Victivallis lenta: one gene and its partner. The protein of the gene in region 2 interacts with the protein of the main gene of each other region in a pairwise test. Links are inferred from orthologs where the notes say so. Each region holds a gene or a part of one and is shown on either strand. Other genes may lie near its edges.

What was found.
Region 1: the proteins of dnaE (region 2) and dnaX interact in binary tests that used the Escherichia coli proteins (3 or more experiments, as listed by UniProt). The link is inferred for Victivallis lenta from one-to-one orthologs.

Annotation. Positions count from the first base shown.
Region 1 is NZ_VUNS01000001.1:393,342-401,068, reverse strand. Bases 51-3,050 are described here. They hold dnaX (DNA polymerase III subunit gamma/tau), read left to right. Parts: upstream 51-629; coding sequence 630-2,471; downstream 2,472-3,050. Other genes in these bases: FYJ85_RS01600 (discoidin domain-containing protein), read left to right, coding at 2,595-3,050; rph (ribonuclease PH), read left to right, coding at 51-633. In the rest of the region: more of rph, read left to right, coding at 1-50; more of FYJ85_RS01600, read left to right, coding at 3,051-5,423; rpe (ribulose-phosphate 3-epimerase), read left to right, coding at 5,708-6,415; FYJ85_RS01590 (aminomethyl transferase family protein), read left to right, coding at 6,418-7,527; FYJ85_RS01585 (hypothetical protein), read left to right, coding at 7,524-7,727. UniProt on the Escherichia coli protein: Part of the beta sliding clamp loading complex, which hydrolyzes ATP to load the beta clamp onto primed DNA to form the DNA replication pre-initiation complex.
Region 2 is NZ_VUNS01000006.1:110,837-119,711, reverse strand. What follows is about bases 2,032-6,179. They hold dnaE (DNA polymerase III subunit alpha), read right to left. Parts: upstream 5,796-6,179; coding sequence 2,232-5,795; downstream 2,032-2,231. Other genes in these bases: FYJ85_RS07705 (glycosyltransferase family 2 protein), read right to left, coding at 5,935-6,179; FYJ85_RS07715 (hypothetical protein), read left to right, coding at 2,032-2,173. In the rest of the region: FYJ85_RS07720 (hypothetical protein), read left to right, coding at 1-2,012; more of FYJ85_RS07715, read left to right, coding at 2,027-2,031; more of FYJ85_RS07705, read right to left, coding at 6,180-6,858; FYJ85_RS07700 (ABC transporter permease), read left to right, coding at 7,409-8,248; FYJ85_RS07695 (ABC transporter ATP-binding protein), read left to right, coding at 8,238-8,875. UniProt on the Escherichia coli protein: DNA polymerase III is a complex, multichain enzyme responsible for most of the replicative synthesis in bacteria. This DNA polymerase also exhibits 3' to 5' exonuclease activity. The alpha chain is the DNA polymerase catalytic subunit.

The DNA of each region.
Region 1 (7,727 bases), on a different replicon or contig from region 2:
ATGAAGGCGCAGAAGGTGCCGGGCGGGTGGGTCACCTGCGAATACGGCATGCTGCCGGCTTCGACCCACGAGCGGATGCGGCGCGAAGCCTCCTCCGGCAAGCAGGGCGGGCGCACGATGGAGATCCAGCGGCTGATCGGCCGTTCGCTCCGCGCCGTGGTCGACCTGAATGAGCTCGGCGAGAACACCGCCAGCGTGGACTGCGACGTGATCGACGCCGACGGCGGCACCCGCACCGCGAGCATCACCGGTTCGGCCGTCGCGCTTGCACTGGCCTGCCGCAGCGACTGGGGCAGGAAGCATTTCGCGGGCTGTCCGCTCCGCGAAAATGTCGCCGCCGTCAGTGTCGGCATCGTCGGCGGCGTGCCGATGCTCGATCTCTGCTACGAAGAGGATTCGAAAGCGGAGGTCGACATGAATGTCGTGATGACCGAGTCCGGCAAGCTCGTCGAGGTGCAGGGGACCGCTGAGGGCGCCCCGTTCTCCCGGGCGCAGCTGAATGAACTGATCGATCTGGCCGAGCACGGCCTGAAGAAGATATTCCGGATTCAGAACGAAATCGTCGATTCCGTCACGGCGCCGCTGACCGCGGCCGAGGCGACCGGCGATCTATTCGGGGAGTTTCAGTTATGAGTGAATACCAGGTAATCGCCCGGAAGTGGCGGCCGCAGTGTTTCTCCGACGTGGTCGGGCAGGAGCATGTCGTGCGCACGCTCCGGAACGCGATCCGTCAGCAGCGGACCGCCCATGCCTATCTGTTCGTCGGTCCGCGCGGCGTCGGAAAAACCACGCTCGCCCGGATTTTCGCCAAGGCGATGAACTGTCTCGACCCGCAGGACGGCGAGCCGTGCTGCAAGTGCGTCTCGTGCCGCGCCGTTATGGAGGAAAGTAGCCTCGACGTGATCGAGATCGACGCCGCCAGCCGCAATTCGGCGGCGGATATGCGCGAGCTGGCCGAAGACGTCATGCACCAGCCGGTGGCCGGGCGCTATAAGATTTACATCATCGACGAAGTTCATATGCTGACCGCGCAGGCGTGGAACGCACTTCTGAAGACGGTCGAGGAACCTCCGGCGCATGTGAAGTTCATCTTTGCGACGACCGAGGTTCACAAGGTCCTGAAGACGATCATTTCGCGCTGCCAGCGCTTCGACCTGCTGCCGATTCCGACCCGGCAGATTGCGGAACGGCTGCGGCTGATCGCGGACCGCGAGGGAGTCGCGATCAACGACGAGGCGGTCAATGCGATCGCCCGCGCCGCCGAAGGCGGCATGCGCGACGCGCAGTCGCTGCTGGACCAGATGATCGCATTTTTCGCGCAGGGAGACAGCACGGCGATCACGGGCGAGCAGGTCCTTTCGCTGTTCGGCCTGACCGACCGCGCCGATCTCGATACGATTCTGCTCGGCATGCTGCGGAACCAGCCGGCAGAAGTCGTCAAGGTGATCGGCCGCCTGGCGAAGAAGGGCAAAAACCTTGAGACGCTTTTCGACGATCTGCTCGATGCGCTGCGGGCGGTTCAGCTCTGCGCGATTCTGCCGGACCCGGGCGATCTGCTGAACGAGTCGGCCGAATCGATCGAGCGTTTCCGCAAGTTGGCGAAGCTGGTGCGGCCCGATACGATCCAGATTCTGCTTGAGACGATTGCTCCGGTCGGGCGCGTACTGCACGATGCGCTGAATAAGCAGGTCTATCTCGAAACGATTCTGCTCAAGGCGATGCGTGAAGCGCATGCGGTGCGGATCAACGACCTTCTGGCACGACTGAACCAGCTGCGCACGGCGGGTGAACTGAAGTTTCTCGATCAGCTGCCGGGCGAGGTCAAGCCCGCGGCTCCGGAGGTCGTGGTCATCGAACCGTTGAAACCGGCCGCGGAAATGCCGAAGCCGGAGCCCGCCCCGGCGGCCCTGGTCGCGGAAGTGTCGAAACCGGAAGTAAAGGAGATGCCGAAGCCGGAACCTGCCCCGGCGGCCCCGGTCGCGGAAGTGCCGAAACCGGAAGCCGCGCCGGAAGCAAAGCCGGCGGTTGTGGAGATGCCGAAGCCGGAGCCCGCCCCCGCGTCGCCGCCGGTTGCGGAAGCGCCGAAACCGGAAGCCGCGCCGGAAGCAAAGCCGGCGGTTGTGGAGATGCCGAAGCCGGAGCCCGCCCCCGCGTCGCCGCCGGTTGCGGAAGCGCCGGAGCCGGACTATGCGGAGCTGGAGGCCTCCCTGATGCCTGCGGCGGAGATGCAGCCGGTATTCGACCCGAACACGGGCGAAACGGTGCTGGTTCCGGTTTCCGCCCCGGTTCTCCCGAAGAGCGATGACGAGCATCTCGCGCCCGAAACGAAACCCGGCCGCAAAAAGCGCCGCAGCATTGCGAACGACAATCCCAGGGCGCTGGAAGAGGCGTTGAACGATCCGACCGTCCATGAGATCGTCGATCTTTTCGGCGGGAAGGTCGTCGACATTCACAGGCCGGAGGGAGAGTAACTCCGTCTGGAACATTTTGTTTCATCGAAAATCGGCGAAACGGCTTGATCTTTGCCCTGAAGTTCTGTATAATTGCTGATAACTTCTCATGCACTTTCGGGAATGAACAGGGAGATTCTGCCGATGATGAAACAAATGGTTCTGCTGGGTTGTATGTGCGCCTCGTTTGTCCTGTCCGCCGCGGATGGAGGGAAGGAGGCGGAAAATCTGAACCGCCTGCCCGGTACGAAGCTCTCCGCCGATTCCGTCTTCTACAAGTATACGGCGGACAAGGCGGCCGACGGCGACCGTACCGACAAACTGAGCCGCTGGGTCAGCAGTGCCGAATCCGGCGAGCACTGGATCATGGCGGAGTACGACGCACCGCGCAAGGTCAATGCTGTGACGCTGGTTTTCTGGACCGACACCCATGTTTCGCTCGATTTCGATATCGAAGGCAGGGTTGACGGCAAGTGGGTCACGCTGCGCGAGGTGCGCGGCAACCGGGCGGTGGCGCCGCGGCTGGTGTTTCCGGAGCGGGAGGTTTCGGCGCTCCGGGTCGTCTTCCGCAAACAGATTCCGGATTCGATGGTGCGGCTTTACGAGTTTTCCGCCGAATGTGCGCCGCATGCGCTCGAGCTGTCGATGAGCCCGACCCGAGGCAACGGCTTTCTGGAAGAGGGTGAGGCGAGAAGCGTCACCCTCTACTGCCATGAGAAGTCGCCGGTCCGGCTGAATCTCCGGCTCGGGCTGAAGGCCGAAGCGGGCCGCCCCGCCGCCGAATCGGTGCAGGAGAACCGGACGGTCGAACTCAAGGGCGCTCAAACCTTCCGGCTGCCGGTTCCGAAGACGTTCGGCGCTTACGAGTACGAGATCGTGCTGACCGATGAGGACGGCACGACGGTTCTTTCGCAGACCGAGCCCTTCTTCTATTTCCCGCCGTCGAATCCGGCCTACAAGACCGCTTCGCCGTTCGCCGCCCACTATTATCACATGCATCCGGCCCTGATCGATTACGTCGGGCTCTACTGGTGGCGGAATCACGATGTCTACGGCCGCTGGAACAACAATATGGACGAGCAGGGCAATGCCGACTGGAGCGAGCTTGACGAGCGACTTGCCGAGGTCCGTGCGAACCGGATCCGCGAGTGTGCGGTGCTGCTCGGCGCTCCGCGGAAATATTCGACCGTGCTGCCCGGCGAACCGGTCAGTTCGGGGCGTGACAGCATCTATTCGTATTATCCGCCGTCGGACATCGGCGCCTGGTGCCGGCTCTATCTGGAGCCGCTCGCCGGAAAGGTTGCGAAGGCTTCTCCGTTCCGGGTTTACGAAATCTGGAACGAGGCGTGGAGCTACTACCGTCTGCGCGGGCTGCACGGCACGCCGGGCGAGGCGATGCAGCTTTTCCGCGAGTCATACGAGACGCTGAAGAAGGCCGATCCGGAAGCCATGGTTTACCCGACCGACACCGGGGCCGCGCTGAAGGAGAGTCCGTACGCGTTCAGGGAGTTCGGGCGCGATATGTTCGAGCTCGGCTATCTGCGCTGGGCCGACCTCATGTCCTATCACAGCTACGGCATGATGGATTACGGCCGCCTTGAGAACTACCGCGCCAATATGTGGAATTACGGCCGGGATTTCGAGATGTGGTCGACCGAGACGGCCGCGTCGGGCCAGCCGTTCCACCGGCTCATGGAGTCGCTGCTTTCTCACCGGGTCTGGGGCAACGGCAAGACCTTCATCTACAACGGCAGCCTGTGGGCGCCGCTCTACTCCGACGGCAGGCCGCATAAAAATCTCGTGGCGATGGCGGCGATGATCCGGGAGCTCGGAGACGCGCTCCCGCTCGGGTTTGAGGAGAACGGCGATGTCACGGCCTATCTCTTTGCGAACGGCGGCACACCGGTCGCCGTGCTGTTCTCGAAGAGCGCGGAGCCGGCAGAAATCGATCTGCCGCTCTCCCGCAATTCGGTTGTCCGCGATGTGTTCGGCCGTGAGCTCGATGCGAAGCAGCCGGTTCTGTCGCTCGACAATCCGGTTTTCGTCCGGGACCCGGCGCCTGAAGCAGTGGTTCGTCTCGCCGCCGCGCAGCTCGATTTCCTCGCAAAGCACGCCCGGAAGAACGGGGAGTGGGCGAGGATCGCGGCGGAACGGCTCCGCAAAGCGGAGAAGGGCGGCCTGATCGACGCCGTCCGGGCCGAGGTGAAACGCATTTCGGCCTTTCGCGGTTCTCTGGAGAGCGATGTGCTGTACGATACGAATCTCGTTCTCGATGTGCTGACCAATCTGGAAATCTGCCTTGCGCGCCGGGAGAAGGAGGAGGTCTCCGCCCCCGCGACGGTAAAGGAGCTGCGCCGGGCGGTTGCCGGGCAGTGGGAGGCCATCCGGGCGCGCACCGGCGACAACGGCGTCCTGCTCGACTCGGAGCGGCTGACTTCGCGCGCCCAGAAAGAGGTGCAGTTCGCGATGCAGTACGACTCCGACGGCGACGCCGTTGCGCGGGATATCTGGCTCAACCGCGCCGCCGCCGATCTGGCGAACGCCGGAGCGCGTACCGCGTCGGAGAAGCTGACGGAGCTGTACAAGACGAAGAGTTATTTCCGCAGCCACAAGATCCTGATCCGTTCGGAGCTCTACTGCTTCCCGGCCGGGAAGCCGCAGGAGGCGGTCATCACGCTGGCCAACCCGACCGGAACTCCCCGCAGGGGCACGCTTTCGGTCGAGCTGCCGGAGGGGTGGAAAGCGGACAGGACCGAGCTCGCCTATGAGGTTCCGCCCCTGTCGCGCCGGCTGCTGCGGATGGAGCTCACGGCTCCCGCCTCCTTCCGGAAGGAGTGGCGCGGCAAAATCGTCGTGACGGACCGCGACGGGAATTTTCCGGCGGTTCAGGCCGACTGCCGGATCGTCGAAAAGGTTCCTCCTTATCCGGTTCTCGGCGGCTCCATCAGCACCGGGGAGTTTACCGGAAACTGAAAACGGGTGCGGGAGCGGGGGAGGAATACGGCGGTTTCCCCCCGCTTCCGCGTTTTTTTTGTTTTCTGCCGGATGCAATTGAAAAGCGGGAGGCGAGCGGTTATATTCTCTGAATGAAGTTCCTCGGTCCGGAGGCCGGGGCATTCCGGGGGCAAGGCCGTCCGGCCCTGACGGAATTCGTGAGGGCGCGGTCCCGCAACCGGATTCCGCAAGGGGTGCATTACGCTCCGGGGAGCGGGGGGAGTTGCCTCCTCTTGAATGAAGAAGAAAAGAAAGAGAATATTATGATCAACGACCTGCGCAAACTGCCGACCGATCGGATTCTCGTGTCGCCGTCGGTTCTGGCTTCCGATTTCGGGCGTCTCGACGAGGAGATCACACGCGCTGCTTCCGCCGGCGCCGACGTCATCCATCTCGATGTGATGGACGGTCACTTCGTGCCGAACATCTCGTTCGGTCCCCCGGTCATCAAAAGCATCCGCAAAGCGAGCGGCATGCTGTTCGATACGCATCTGATGATCTCCGAGCCGATGCGCTATGCGAAGGCGTTCGCCGATGCCGGCAGCGATCACCTGACTTTTCATCTCGAGTGCCCGGAGCCGACCGGCGACGTCATCGCCGCGATCCGCGAAGCCGGCTGCACGGTCGGGATTTCGCTGAAGCCCGCGACGCCGGCTGAGGAGATTTTTCCGTGGCTCGACCGGATCGACCTCGTGCTGGTCATGACCGTCGAACCCGGTTTCGGCGGCCAGAGTTTCATGGCGGACCAGATGGCGAAGTGCGCCGCGATCAAGCGCGAAATTCTGCGTCGCGGGCTCCATGTCCAGCTCGAGGCGGACGGCGGCATCGATGCGGAGACGGTGAAGACGGTTGCCGCCCACGGCGCGAATATGATCGTGGCCGGAACCAGCGTGTTCCGCCACCGCGCAGGTATCGAAACGGCTGTCGCCGAGCTGCATGCCGCGACGGCGCTGCTCGATTCGGAGCTCTGAACATGGGGGCGCTGAAAACAACTCCGCTGACCGGGTATGAGATCGAGCTCGGCGCGAAAATGACGCCGCGCGCGGGCTGGAATACGGCGCTCTATTATCCGGAAGGCATCATCGCCGAGCATCGCCATACGCGCTCGGCCTGTTCGGTTTTCGACCTCTGCTCCTACGGGAAGCTGCGCGTGGCGGGAAAGGAGGCCGCGCCGGCGCTCGACACGTTGTTTGCGCGCCCGGCCGCTGATCTCGGAATCGGGCGCTGCCGCCGGAATTTCATGCTTTCCGAAACAGGCGGCGTTCTTTCTCTCGTGCTGATGCTCCGGATGGCCGAGGACGATTTTCTGCTGGTTACCGATACCGGCAGCGCAGCCGGCGACCTGGAGCGGATTTCCGCCCATATCGCCGGAAGGGAGGCCGAAGTTCAGGAGCTGACGCCGCTTCTGGCCTGCCTCGGGCTCGAGGGGCCGGAGGCGCGGAAGGTGCTCGAATCGTTCGCGGCCGGTCCCCTGCCGGAATACAGCTGCTGCGGCACGGTCGAAATCGACGGATTCCGGGCGATCGCCGCCTGCGCCGGAGCGACCGGCGAGGAGGGATTCCGGCTGCTGTTCAATCTCGAATATGCGGATCAGCTCTGGGATCTGCTGCTCGAAACGGAGCCGGTCATGCCGGCCGGTTTCGGCGCGCTCGATTCGCTGCGGCTCGAGATGGGGTATCCGGCCTGCGGGCGCGAGCTGACGGCGGAGTTTTCGCCGCTCGACTCCGGGCTCGGCGATCTTGTCCGGCTCGACGATGCGCGCAGCTTTCCGGGGCGGCAGGCGCTGCTGAACCGGAAGCAGCGCCATGTGCTGGCCGGGCTGCTGCTCGAAACCCGGCGCGCCGCCCGTGAGGGGACGCTTGTGCTGAATGCGGCGGAGGAGGTGGTCGGCGTCGTGACCGGCGGCAGTTTCTGCCCGTCGCTCGAAACCGCCGCTGCGCTGTGCCGCCTCGATCTTGCGTGCATGCAGCCTCCGGGGTCTGAATTGTGGTGTGAAGTGACCGATGCCCGGCTGCCGGGCCGGATTGCCGAACCGCCTTTCTATCGCGGCGGCTCGGCGAAAGGAGATTTTTTCCTGCCATGAAGATGTTGATTTTTCCTCTGGTGCTGCTCGGACTGGTGCTGCTGCCGGGCTGGCCGCTGCTTTTCCGCCGCTGGAAACATGTCTATTTTCTCTGGATCGCAAGCACGCTTTTCATCGTGTCGCTCGGCGCCTGGTCGATGGTTTACTTCAAGCTCGAGCGCAACTATGCGCGGCTGGCCGAGGCGCAGGCGGTCGAGGCG
Region 2 (8,875 bases):
GAACGGTCACGGCCGCCTCCTTCCTTTCGGGAAACTTCGTCTGGAACGGAACCGGGTACAATACACTGGCCGATGCGGCCGGAAACTATTACGATCTCGCCCGCAATGCCGCAGACGAACTCGTGCTGACGGTTTCGGCGGCATATGTCCCCCCGGCCGACTGGGGCTCCGCGACCATCGTTTCGCTGCTTTCCACCGGAGCGGACGTAAGTTCGCTGGCCGACCACGGCGGCTTTATCGCCGACGGCAACGTCAGCGTGGTCTGCGACGCCTCGTATGCCGGAAAGGTCCTGCACGGCGGCCCCGGAACCGGAGACTTCGCCGGAAACGTCTGGCTCGTCCTGAAACACGAGGCCGGAACCATGTTCGGCGGCGGCGACAACCGCGCCATGACCGGCACGGTCAATCTGACAGCCGAAGCCGGAACCCGCATCTACAATCTCTTCGGCGGCGGCGACAACGCCTCGACCGGAGCGGTAAACCTCGAATTCCGCGACGGGAACGTCAACTACCTGTACGGCGGCGGTCTCCGCGGCAATGTGAACGGCGACATCGGGATCGCCATGCGCTCCGGCAGCGTCTGGAAGCTGTTCGGCGGCGGCGCGGAGGGAGACGTGACCGGCAATATCTCGCTGGATCTCTCCGGCGGCGGCATCACCAGCGTCCTCTACGGCGGCGGCATCGGCAGCGTGACCGGCGACATCGTCCTGAACATCGGCAGCGGAGTCGATTTCTCCGCCCGGCCGAACATCTACGGCGGCACGCTGAACGGCTATACCGGAGCGCTGAACAGCACGAAGGGCGGACAGGCGGCCGTCACCGCCGCCGGAACCGGATCAACCGTCACCGGCAGCATCACGATGAACCTCACCGGCGCTTCGCTGTTCGGACTCGTACACGGCGGCAGCTACAACTCGTCGGTCGCCGCGCTCGTCTCGCGGGTGACCAACGACATCACGATCAATGTGAGCGGCGCCACCCATCAGGCCGGCTCGACCGGCTGGCTGTTCGGCGGCGGTTTCGCCAACGGCGCGGGAGCGCAGGATTATGTCGGCGGAACCTGCTCGGTCAACATCTCCGGCGGCTCGGACCTCAACTATGTCCTCGGCGGCGGCCGCGCCGAAAAAGGCGGCACGGCCAACGCCGGCGGCGCAAACATCTCCATCTCCGGCGGGATTTTCCGCAAACGGCTGCACGGGGGCGGCTTCGCGAATTCATCCGGCAGCACGGCGCAGGTGCTCGGCGACGTTTCGATCACGGTCGACACGTCGCAGGACCGGACGACCTTCCTCGACGCCGTCTATGCGGGGGGATACGCGCTCGACGGCGCAAACGCCGACGTCTCCGGCGGCGCCCGCGTCACCTTCACCGGCAGCGGCGCGAACCTGACCTTCGACGGCAATCTCTACGGCACCGGCCGCAGCAGCGGCGGAAACGCCTCCGCCGTCGTCGCGGGAATCAGCACGCTCGCCTTTACGGACTACACCGGCGACTTCAACGCCGCCGTCCGGAACTTCGACGCGATCGAGTTCAGCGGCGGCACGTCGGTAACGCTGACCAAGCGGGAAGCGGATGCGGCGGTCAACAGCTACACCTTCAACCTCTCCGGCCGGAATTCCTCGGAGCTGTCGACCGCCATGGTCTCCCGGCTGTCGGGCAGCTGGAACTTCACGGGAGCCTCGGCCGCCCGCATCATCGACCTCGGAGACGGCGCCCTGTTCACCGGCAGCGGCAGCCTCCTCCTCGTGGACGCGACGCCGGAACTGCTGAATTTCGCGGACGACGGCGGCTTCACCCTCCGTTACAGCGCCGAGTCCGACACCCTGTTCGCCGGGGCGGCGAGCTGGACCGCGTTCCGGGACCGCGAATGGAAACTCGGCATCGACAACGGGCAGCTCTCGCTGCACTGGCAGCCGGCGGACACCGAAGCCCCGCCGGCCGCGGCGGCTTACCTGTCCGAAAGCGAAGAACTGAAACGCAGCGGCGGTTCCCTCGCCGTTCTTCCGGCATAAGGAGACAACTCATCATGGACGACCGATTTTCGTATGAACCCCCGGAGCTCGAATCCTACATCGGCAGCGGCATCGCCTTCGGAACAGAGGGAGACTCCGGGCCGTACAATCCGGGCGGCGACGGCGACGACGGCGGAGGCGGAGGCGGAGAACCGGCGTAACAGACAAAACGGTTCCGCAGACTGCCGCAGCCCGCGGAACCGTTTTCTGCGCCCTTGATCAATTCGAAGCGGCGGCGGGCTCCTTCTCCTTCTCTTTATCGCGGTTCCAGGAGCGGCGCGGCGGCGGCGCATACGGAGTCGCCTTGAGCCGCCAGTGGCCCGGGGTCAGGATCGCGTCAAGCTCGTTCAGCAGCTCGCGGGTCACGGTGATCTTGCTCTTCCGCGCCTCAATAAAGGTCACCGAGTCGTCCAGCCCGACCAGGCAGAGCACGACCATCGCGCGGCCCGGAATCCGGAAACACGCCTCGGAAACCCGCTTCAGAGCGTCCGGTCCGAGCTTGTCGGCATAAAGATGGATGTGCAGCTCCTCGGTCAGCTCGGCCGGAGCATCGGCCAGCGGCACGATCCTGTCCACGATGACGCGCGGTTTTTCGGCTTCGTCGCGCTTGCTCACGGTCACGTTGGCCAGAATCGCCATGCCCGGAACCAGCTCGATCTCCTGCTGGGCGAGATCACTCAGCGCCCGCTCGTAAAGCATGCACTCGACCGACGAATCGAGATCCTCAAGCAGCATGATTCCGAACGGCTTGCCGCTCTTCTTGCTGAATTTGCTCGTGAAGCTGCCGACCATGCCGGCGATGCGGATCTGCGAATTGTCGGAGAGCTCGTCGATCCGGCGGATCGGGCAGCTTGAATAGGTCTTGACCAGCTCCGCATACGGGTCGAGCGGGTGACCGGTCACGTAGAAACCGAGCAGCTCCTTCTCGCTCTTGAGAATCTCTTCCTGATCGAACTCCGGGATATCCGGGATCGGCACCGAACACGCCTCGCTCGCATCCTCTTCCCCGAGCAGGTCGAACAGCGACCCCTGCCCGGCCGCCTTGTCCTTCGCGCGCCCGGCCGCGAAGGTCATCATCGGCTCGGCGATCGCGAGGATCTGGCTCCGCCGCAGCCCGAGCGTGTCGAGCGCCCCGGCCCGGGTCAGGTGTTCGAGCATGCGCGAATTCACGTCGGTTCCGCACCGCTCGCAGAAATCGAGGAAACTTTCGAACCGGCCGTCGTTCCGGCGGCTCTCGATGATCTTCGATGCCGCGACCTCGCCGACCCCCTTGATCGCGCCGAGCCCGAAACGGATGCAGCCCGAGTCGACCGAAAAGCTGATGTCCGACGAATTCACGTCCGGAGGCAGCACCTTGATCCCCATCTCCTTGCAGGCGTTGATCAGGAATGCGATCTGGTCGGCCGACTCGAGCTCGCTCGTCAGCACCGCCGCCATGAATTCGACCGGATAATTCGCCTTCAGGTAGGCGGTCTGGTAGCAGACGAAGCCGTAAGCCGCCGAGTGCGATTTGTTGAAGCCGTAACCGGCGAACAACTTGATCTTCTCCCAGATCTGGTCGGCGAGCGCCTCGTCGATGTTGTTCGTCTCCTTGCATCCCTTGAAGAACTTCTCCTTCTGCTTGGCCAGCACATCGACCTTCTTCTTGCCGATGGCCCGTCGCAGGATGTCCGCGCCGCCGAGCGTAAAGCCGGCCAGCACCTGCACGACCTGCATGATCTGTTCCTGATAGAGCATGATGCCGTAAGTCTCCTTCAGGCAGTCCTCCATCAGCGGGTGGTCGTAAATGATCTGCGCCTCGCCCTTCTTGCGGGCGATGAAGTCCGGGATGAACTGCATCGGGCCCGGGCGGTAGATGGCCAGAAGCGCGATGATATGTTCGAGCGTCTCCACGCCGAACGAGCGGCAGAGATTCTGCATGCCGCCGGATTCCAGCTGGAACACCGCCACCGTGTCGCCGCGCTGGAGCATCTCGAAGGTCTTCGGGTCGTCGAGCGGAATCTTCATCATGTCGATGTCGATGCCGTGATTCTTCTTGATCATGTTCAGCGCGTTTTTGATGATGGTCAGCGTCCGCAGCCCGAGGAAGTCCATCTTCAGCAGCCCCTGCTCCTCGCACGGGTGGGCCGGGAACGGCACGACCATGCTGTCGGAGGCGCTGCGGGCCAGCGGAACGAGGTTGTCGAGCCGCTGGTCGCCGATGATGACGCCCGCGGCGTGGATGCCGGTCTGCCGGTTCAGCCCCTCGAGGACCTTCGCGAACTTGAACACCCGCGCGACGTCGGGATCGCTCTCGATCAGCGCGGCGAGCTCTTTCGACTGCTCGACCGCCTTGTCGAGCGTCATCTTCGGGTCCTCCGGAATCAGCTTGGTCAGCCGGTTGCCGAAATCGAAATCATGGCCGAGCACGCGGGCGACATCCTTCACAACCGCCTTCGGCTTCAGCAGACCGTAGGTGCAGATCTGGGCGACGCTGTCGAAACCGTAGCGGCCGCGCACGTAGTCGATGACTTCGCCGCGCCGTTTTTCACAGAAGTCGATGTCGAAGTCCGGCGGACTCACGCGCTCGGGGTTCAGGAAACGTTCGAAGAAGAGGTTGAACCGGAGCGGATCGATGTCGGTGATCCGCGTCAGGTAGGCGACGAGCGAACCCGCGCCGGAGCCGCGCCCCGGACCGACCGGAATGTCCTCGTCCTTCGCATGGCGGATGAAGTCCGACACCACGAAGAAATAGCTGATGAACCCGGTCTTTTCGATGACGCCGAGCTCGTAATCCATGCGGTCGATGATCTGCTGCTGCTCGTCGGTCAGCTTGTCGAGCTTGCGCGGGTCGAAACCGTAACGGTACTCCATATTGTCGAAACAGACCTCGCGCAGGTCGTTGCGGTCCGCCAGGCGGCCGTCCGGCATGTAGAACTTCGGATAGTGGTTGACCTCCGGAACATAGTGGAACTTCATGCTGCAGCGCTCGGCGACGAGCCGGGTGTTCGTGACCGCCTCGGGAACTTCCCGGAACAGCTCCTTCATCTCCTGCTCGGTCTTGAAGTAGTAGTCGGGACCCGAAAATTTGAAATGCTTCTCGGCCAGGCGCGCTCCGGTCTGGATGCAGAGCATGATTTCATGCGCCTCAGCGTCCTCCTTGCGCATATAGTGGACGTCGTTGGTCGCGATCATCCGGAGATTGTTGCGGCGGGCGAGATCGATCAGGAACCGGTTGCAGCGCCGTTCCTCGTCCATATAGTGATCCATCAGCTCGATGAAGAAGTTGTCGGGGCCGAAGATGTCGAGATATTCGTGCAGCGCCTGTTCGGCCCGCTTTTCGTCGCCCTGCAGATAATACTGCGAAATTTCGCTGCCGATGCAGGCGCTCGAGCAGATCAGCCCCTCGTGGTACTGCCTGAGCAGCTCCTTGTCGATCCTCGGCTTGTAATGGAAGCCGTCCTTGTTGGCGGCGGACATCATCTTGCAGAGGTTCCGGTAGCCCTGCTCGTTCTCGCTGAGCAGAATCAGGTGAAAGCCGCCGCGGTTGAACGGCTTGTTCGAATCGAAATCGCGCCGGTCGCCGGGGGCGACATACGCTTCGACGCCGACGATCGGGTTGATTCCCGCGCCGGAGAGGACCTGATGAAACTCCTCGACGCCGCCCATATAGCCGTGGTCGGTGATGGCCATGGCCGTCATGTCGTTTTCCTTGGCGAGCTGGACCAGCCCCTTGACGGTGCAGGCGCCGTCGAGCAGACTGTAATGGGTGTGGAGGTGCAGGTGTACGAAATCCGAGGGCATTGAAAAACTCCTTTTCCTGAAAGCATAATCACATGCAGATATTATACTCTCTCGAAGCGCTTTTCTCAAGCTCCGACCTGTTTTTTTTCAGGGAGAAAATCGGTTCCGGCCCGGCGGGAGCGGCACGGCTGCCGATCCGTCAGACGATCAGGAACATGCCGAAATTGCGCAGGCAGCCGCTCTTGAAGATCCGGTGCCGGCAGAGAATCCGGCGGCGCTCCAGAAATCCCGCCTCGGGAAGCCGGGCGAAGTCCTCCAGCAGCGCCAGCGTTTCCGGCGCGAGCCGGTCGTGAAAGCGGTCCCGGAACGCCCCCGCCTGGCGGCACTGCCGGAACAGGCGCTCCCTGATCTCCCTCACGCCCAGCGACAGCTTGCGGCAGAAATAGGCAGCCCCGTACCCGGAAGCGCCGAATACATTGCCGCCGTGCTGGCGGTAAAGCAGCGTCGGCTCCGACAGCGGTTCGATCTCCCCGAAACAGGCGGCCGTCAGCATCAGCCAGTGATCGTGCATGAACGCCTCCGGCGGAACCGGCTGCGCCAGCTCCCGCAGCGGACGGTTGAACAGCATCGTGCAGCCGGACGCGGCATTCTGCAGCAGAAGCTCCCGCAGCTCCAGGCGCAGGGGATCAATGTGCTCGTGCCGGAAAAACGACCCGGAAACGTTTTCCAGCGTCTCATCGGCGACCAGCAGATCGGTGAACAGGAGCAGCGGAGTTCCGGCCGGCAGCTTCGCCGCCCGTTTTTCGAATGCGGCGCGGCTGTGCCCCACCTTGACCGGCAGCCACCGGTCGTCGTGGTCGCAGAACATGATCAGCTCCGCATCGGCAGCCGCCATAAGCGCCGCGAAATTCTCTTTGGCCGAAGCCCGTCCGCCCGGCAGCAGGAAAATCCGGTCCGGATTCCGCCGGCGGTACTCCTCCAGAATCGGAACGGTCCCGTCCGAGGAGCCTCCGTCCCGGATCAGGAGCCGCCAGTCGCGATCCTCCTGCGCCAGAATGGAATCCAGCTGATCCGCCAGAAACCGCTCCGAATTGAAGGTTGCCAGAAGAATATCGATCGTCATGCGGATTCCCGGATTTTTTCGGCCGAAAATTCACGGAAGGCGCCGCGCACGGGATTCGCCTGCCTATGCCCGAGACCGGCGCCGAGGCCCGTCCCAGCGGACTTCGCCCTGTTCCGCGGCCCGAAAAAACGGCCTGCGCCGCCGGGCGCCGCCGGCCGGACGGCAACCGCAATGTCGATGACATTCATTGCTTTCAATCCCTGATGATTTCAGCCGGACAACGGCCGCAGCCGGTTTTCATGAAACTCCGGAACACGCCTTCGCGCCATTCGGCTGAATGTGTTTTTTCAAACAGTTAAAATAGCACGGCAAGACCATTCCGGCAAGACCGGTTCGACAGGAAGCGGCATTTTTTTCAAATACGGGATTTTAATTGGCGGCTGCATATTGAAAATGGAAAGCGGAGAGTGTATAGTAAAAAGAATAGCGGGACTTCTGGATATTGAATTGGATATTGCGGTTTCCTGCCGGCTTGCGAGCTGTTTTTATTCGGTAATCACAGGAAACAGCGGCTTCGGTCCACATGTGCCGAAGCCGGAACAATATGGCAATGAACAGATCTTTCTGGAGCAAAATAAAACCTTTATTCGATCCTGCACTGGGTATCCGGATCATCTGGAAAAACCGGGATCTGCTTGAGCAACTGGTCCGGCGCAACATTCACGCCAAATACCGCGGATCTCTTTTCGGAATCCTCTGGAGTTTCATTCTGCCGCTGCTGATGCTTGCCGTGTATACGTTTGTCTTCACCGTGATTTTCCAATCCCGCTGGGGCGGAGAAGAAAATTCGCGCAGCGCTTACGCCATCATCATGCTCTGCGGCCTGGCCACATTCAATATTTTCAGTGAAAGTCTCGGTACATGCTGCGGAGAGATCACCAAACAACAGAATTATGTGAAAAAAGTCGTTTTTCCGCTGGAAATTCTGCCGATAGCCCGCGTGTTTTCCAGCCTTGTGCTCGGCTTGGCCTGGTTCGTCCTGCTGTTTATCGCCGTCGTGCTGGCAAAAGGGACGGTTTACTGGACAATGCTGCTTTTGCCGCTGCCCATTCTGGCAGTTGTACTTCTGTCGCTGGGAGTAGGATTGTTCATGGCGTCAATCGGAGTATATATCAGAGATATCCAGCAATGCGTGGCTGTAATCATCCGCGTTCTTTTTTTCATTACGCCGATTTTTTATCCGATCAATGCCGTTCCGCCGGGCTTCCGTTTCATCATCCGCTTCAATCCGCTGGCATATATTATTGAAGAAACCCGCAAGGTATTCTGGTATGGCATGACGCCAAACTGGACGATTATGCTGACCACGATCGCAGCCTGCGCTCTGTGTGCCCACCTGGGGCTGGTCTGGTTTATCAAAACCAAAAAGGGGTTTGCCGATGTCATCTGAAGGAGCCGTATTACGGGTTTCTCACATATCGAAGTGTTACGAGATCTACCAGAAACCGGTCCACCGTCTCTATCAGACGCTCTGCATGGGACACCGGAATTTTTTCCGGGAATTCTGGGCGCTGCGCGACATCTCATTCGAGGTCGGCCGCGGAGAGTGCATCGGCATTCTCGGACGGAACGGGGCGGGCAAAAGCACACTGCTCCAGATCATCGCAGGCACACTTCAGCCCACGACCGGCGAAGTCGAACGCCGGGGAAGAATCGGCGCGCTTCTGGAATTGGGCAGCGGATTCAATCCGGAATTCACCGGCCGGGAAAACGTATTCCTCAATGGAACGATTCTCGGCCTGAAACGCCGGGAAATACTGGCGAAGTATGACGAAATCATCGACTTTGCCGACATCGGCGACTTTATCGACCAGCCGGTAAAAACTTATTCCAGCGGCATGAGGATGCGCCTGGCGTTCGCAGTGCAGATCGTGACCGCCCCGGATATTCTCATTATCGACGAAGCCCTGTCGGTCGGAGATACGGCTTTTCAGCAAAAATGCATGCGCTATCTCCGTAAATTCATGGAAGACCACACTGTACTGTTCGTCAGCCACAATATCTCTTCCGTGAAAAG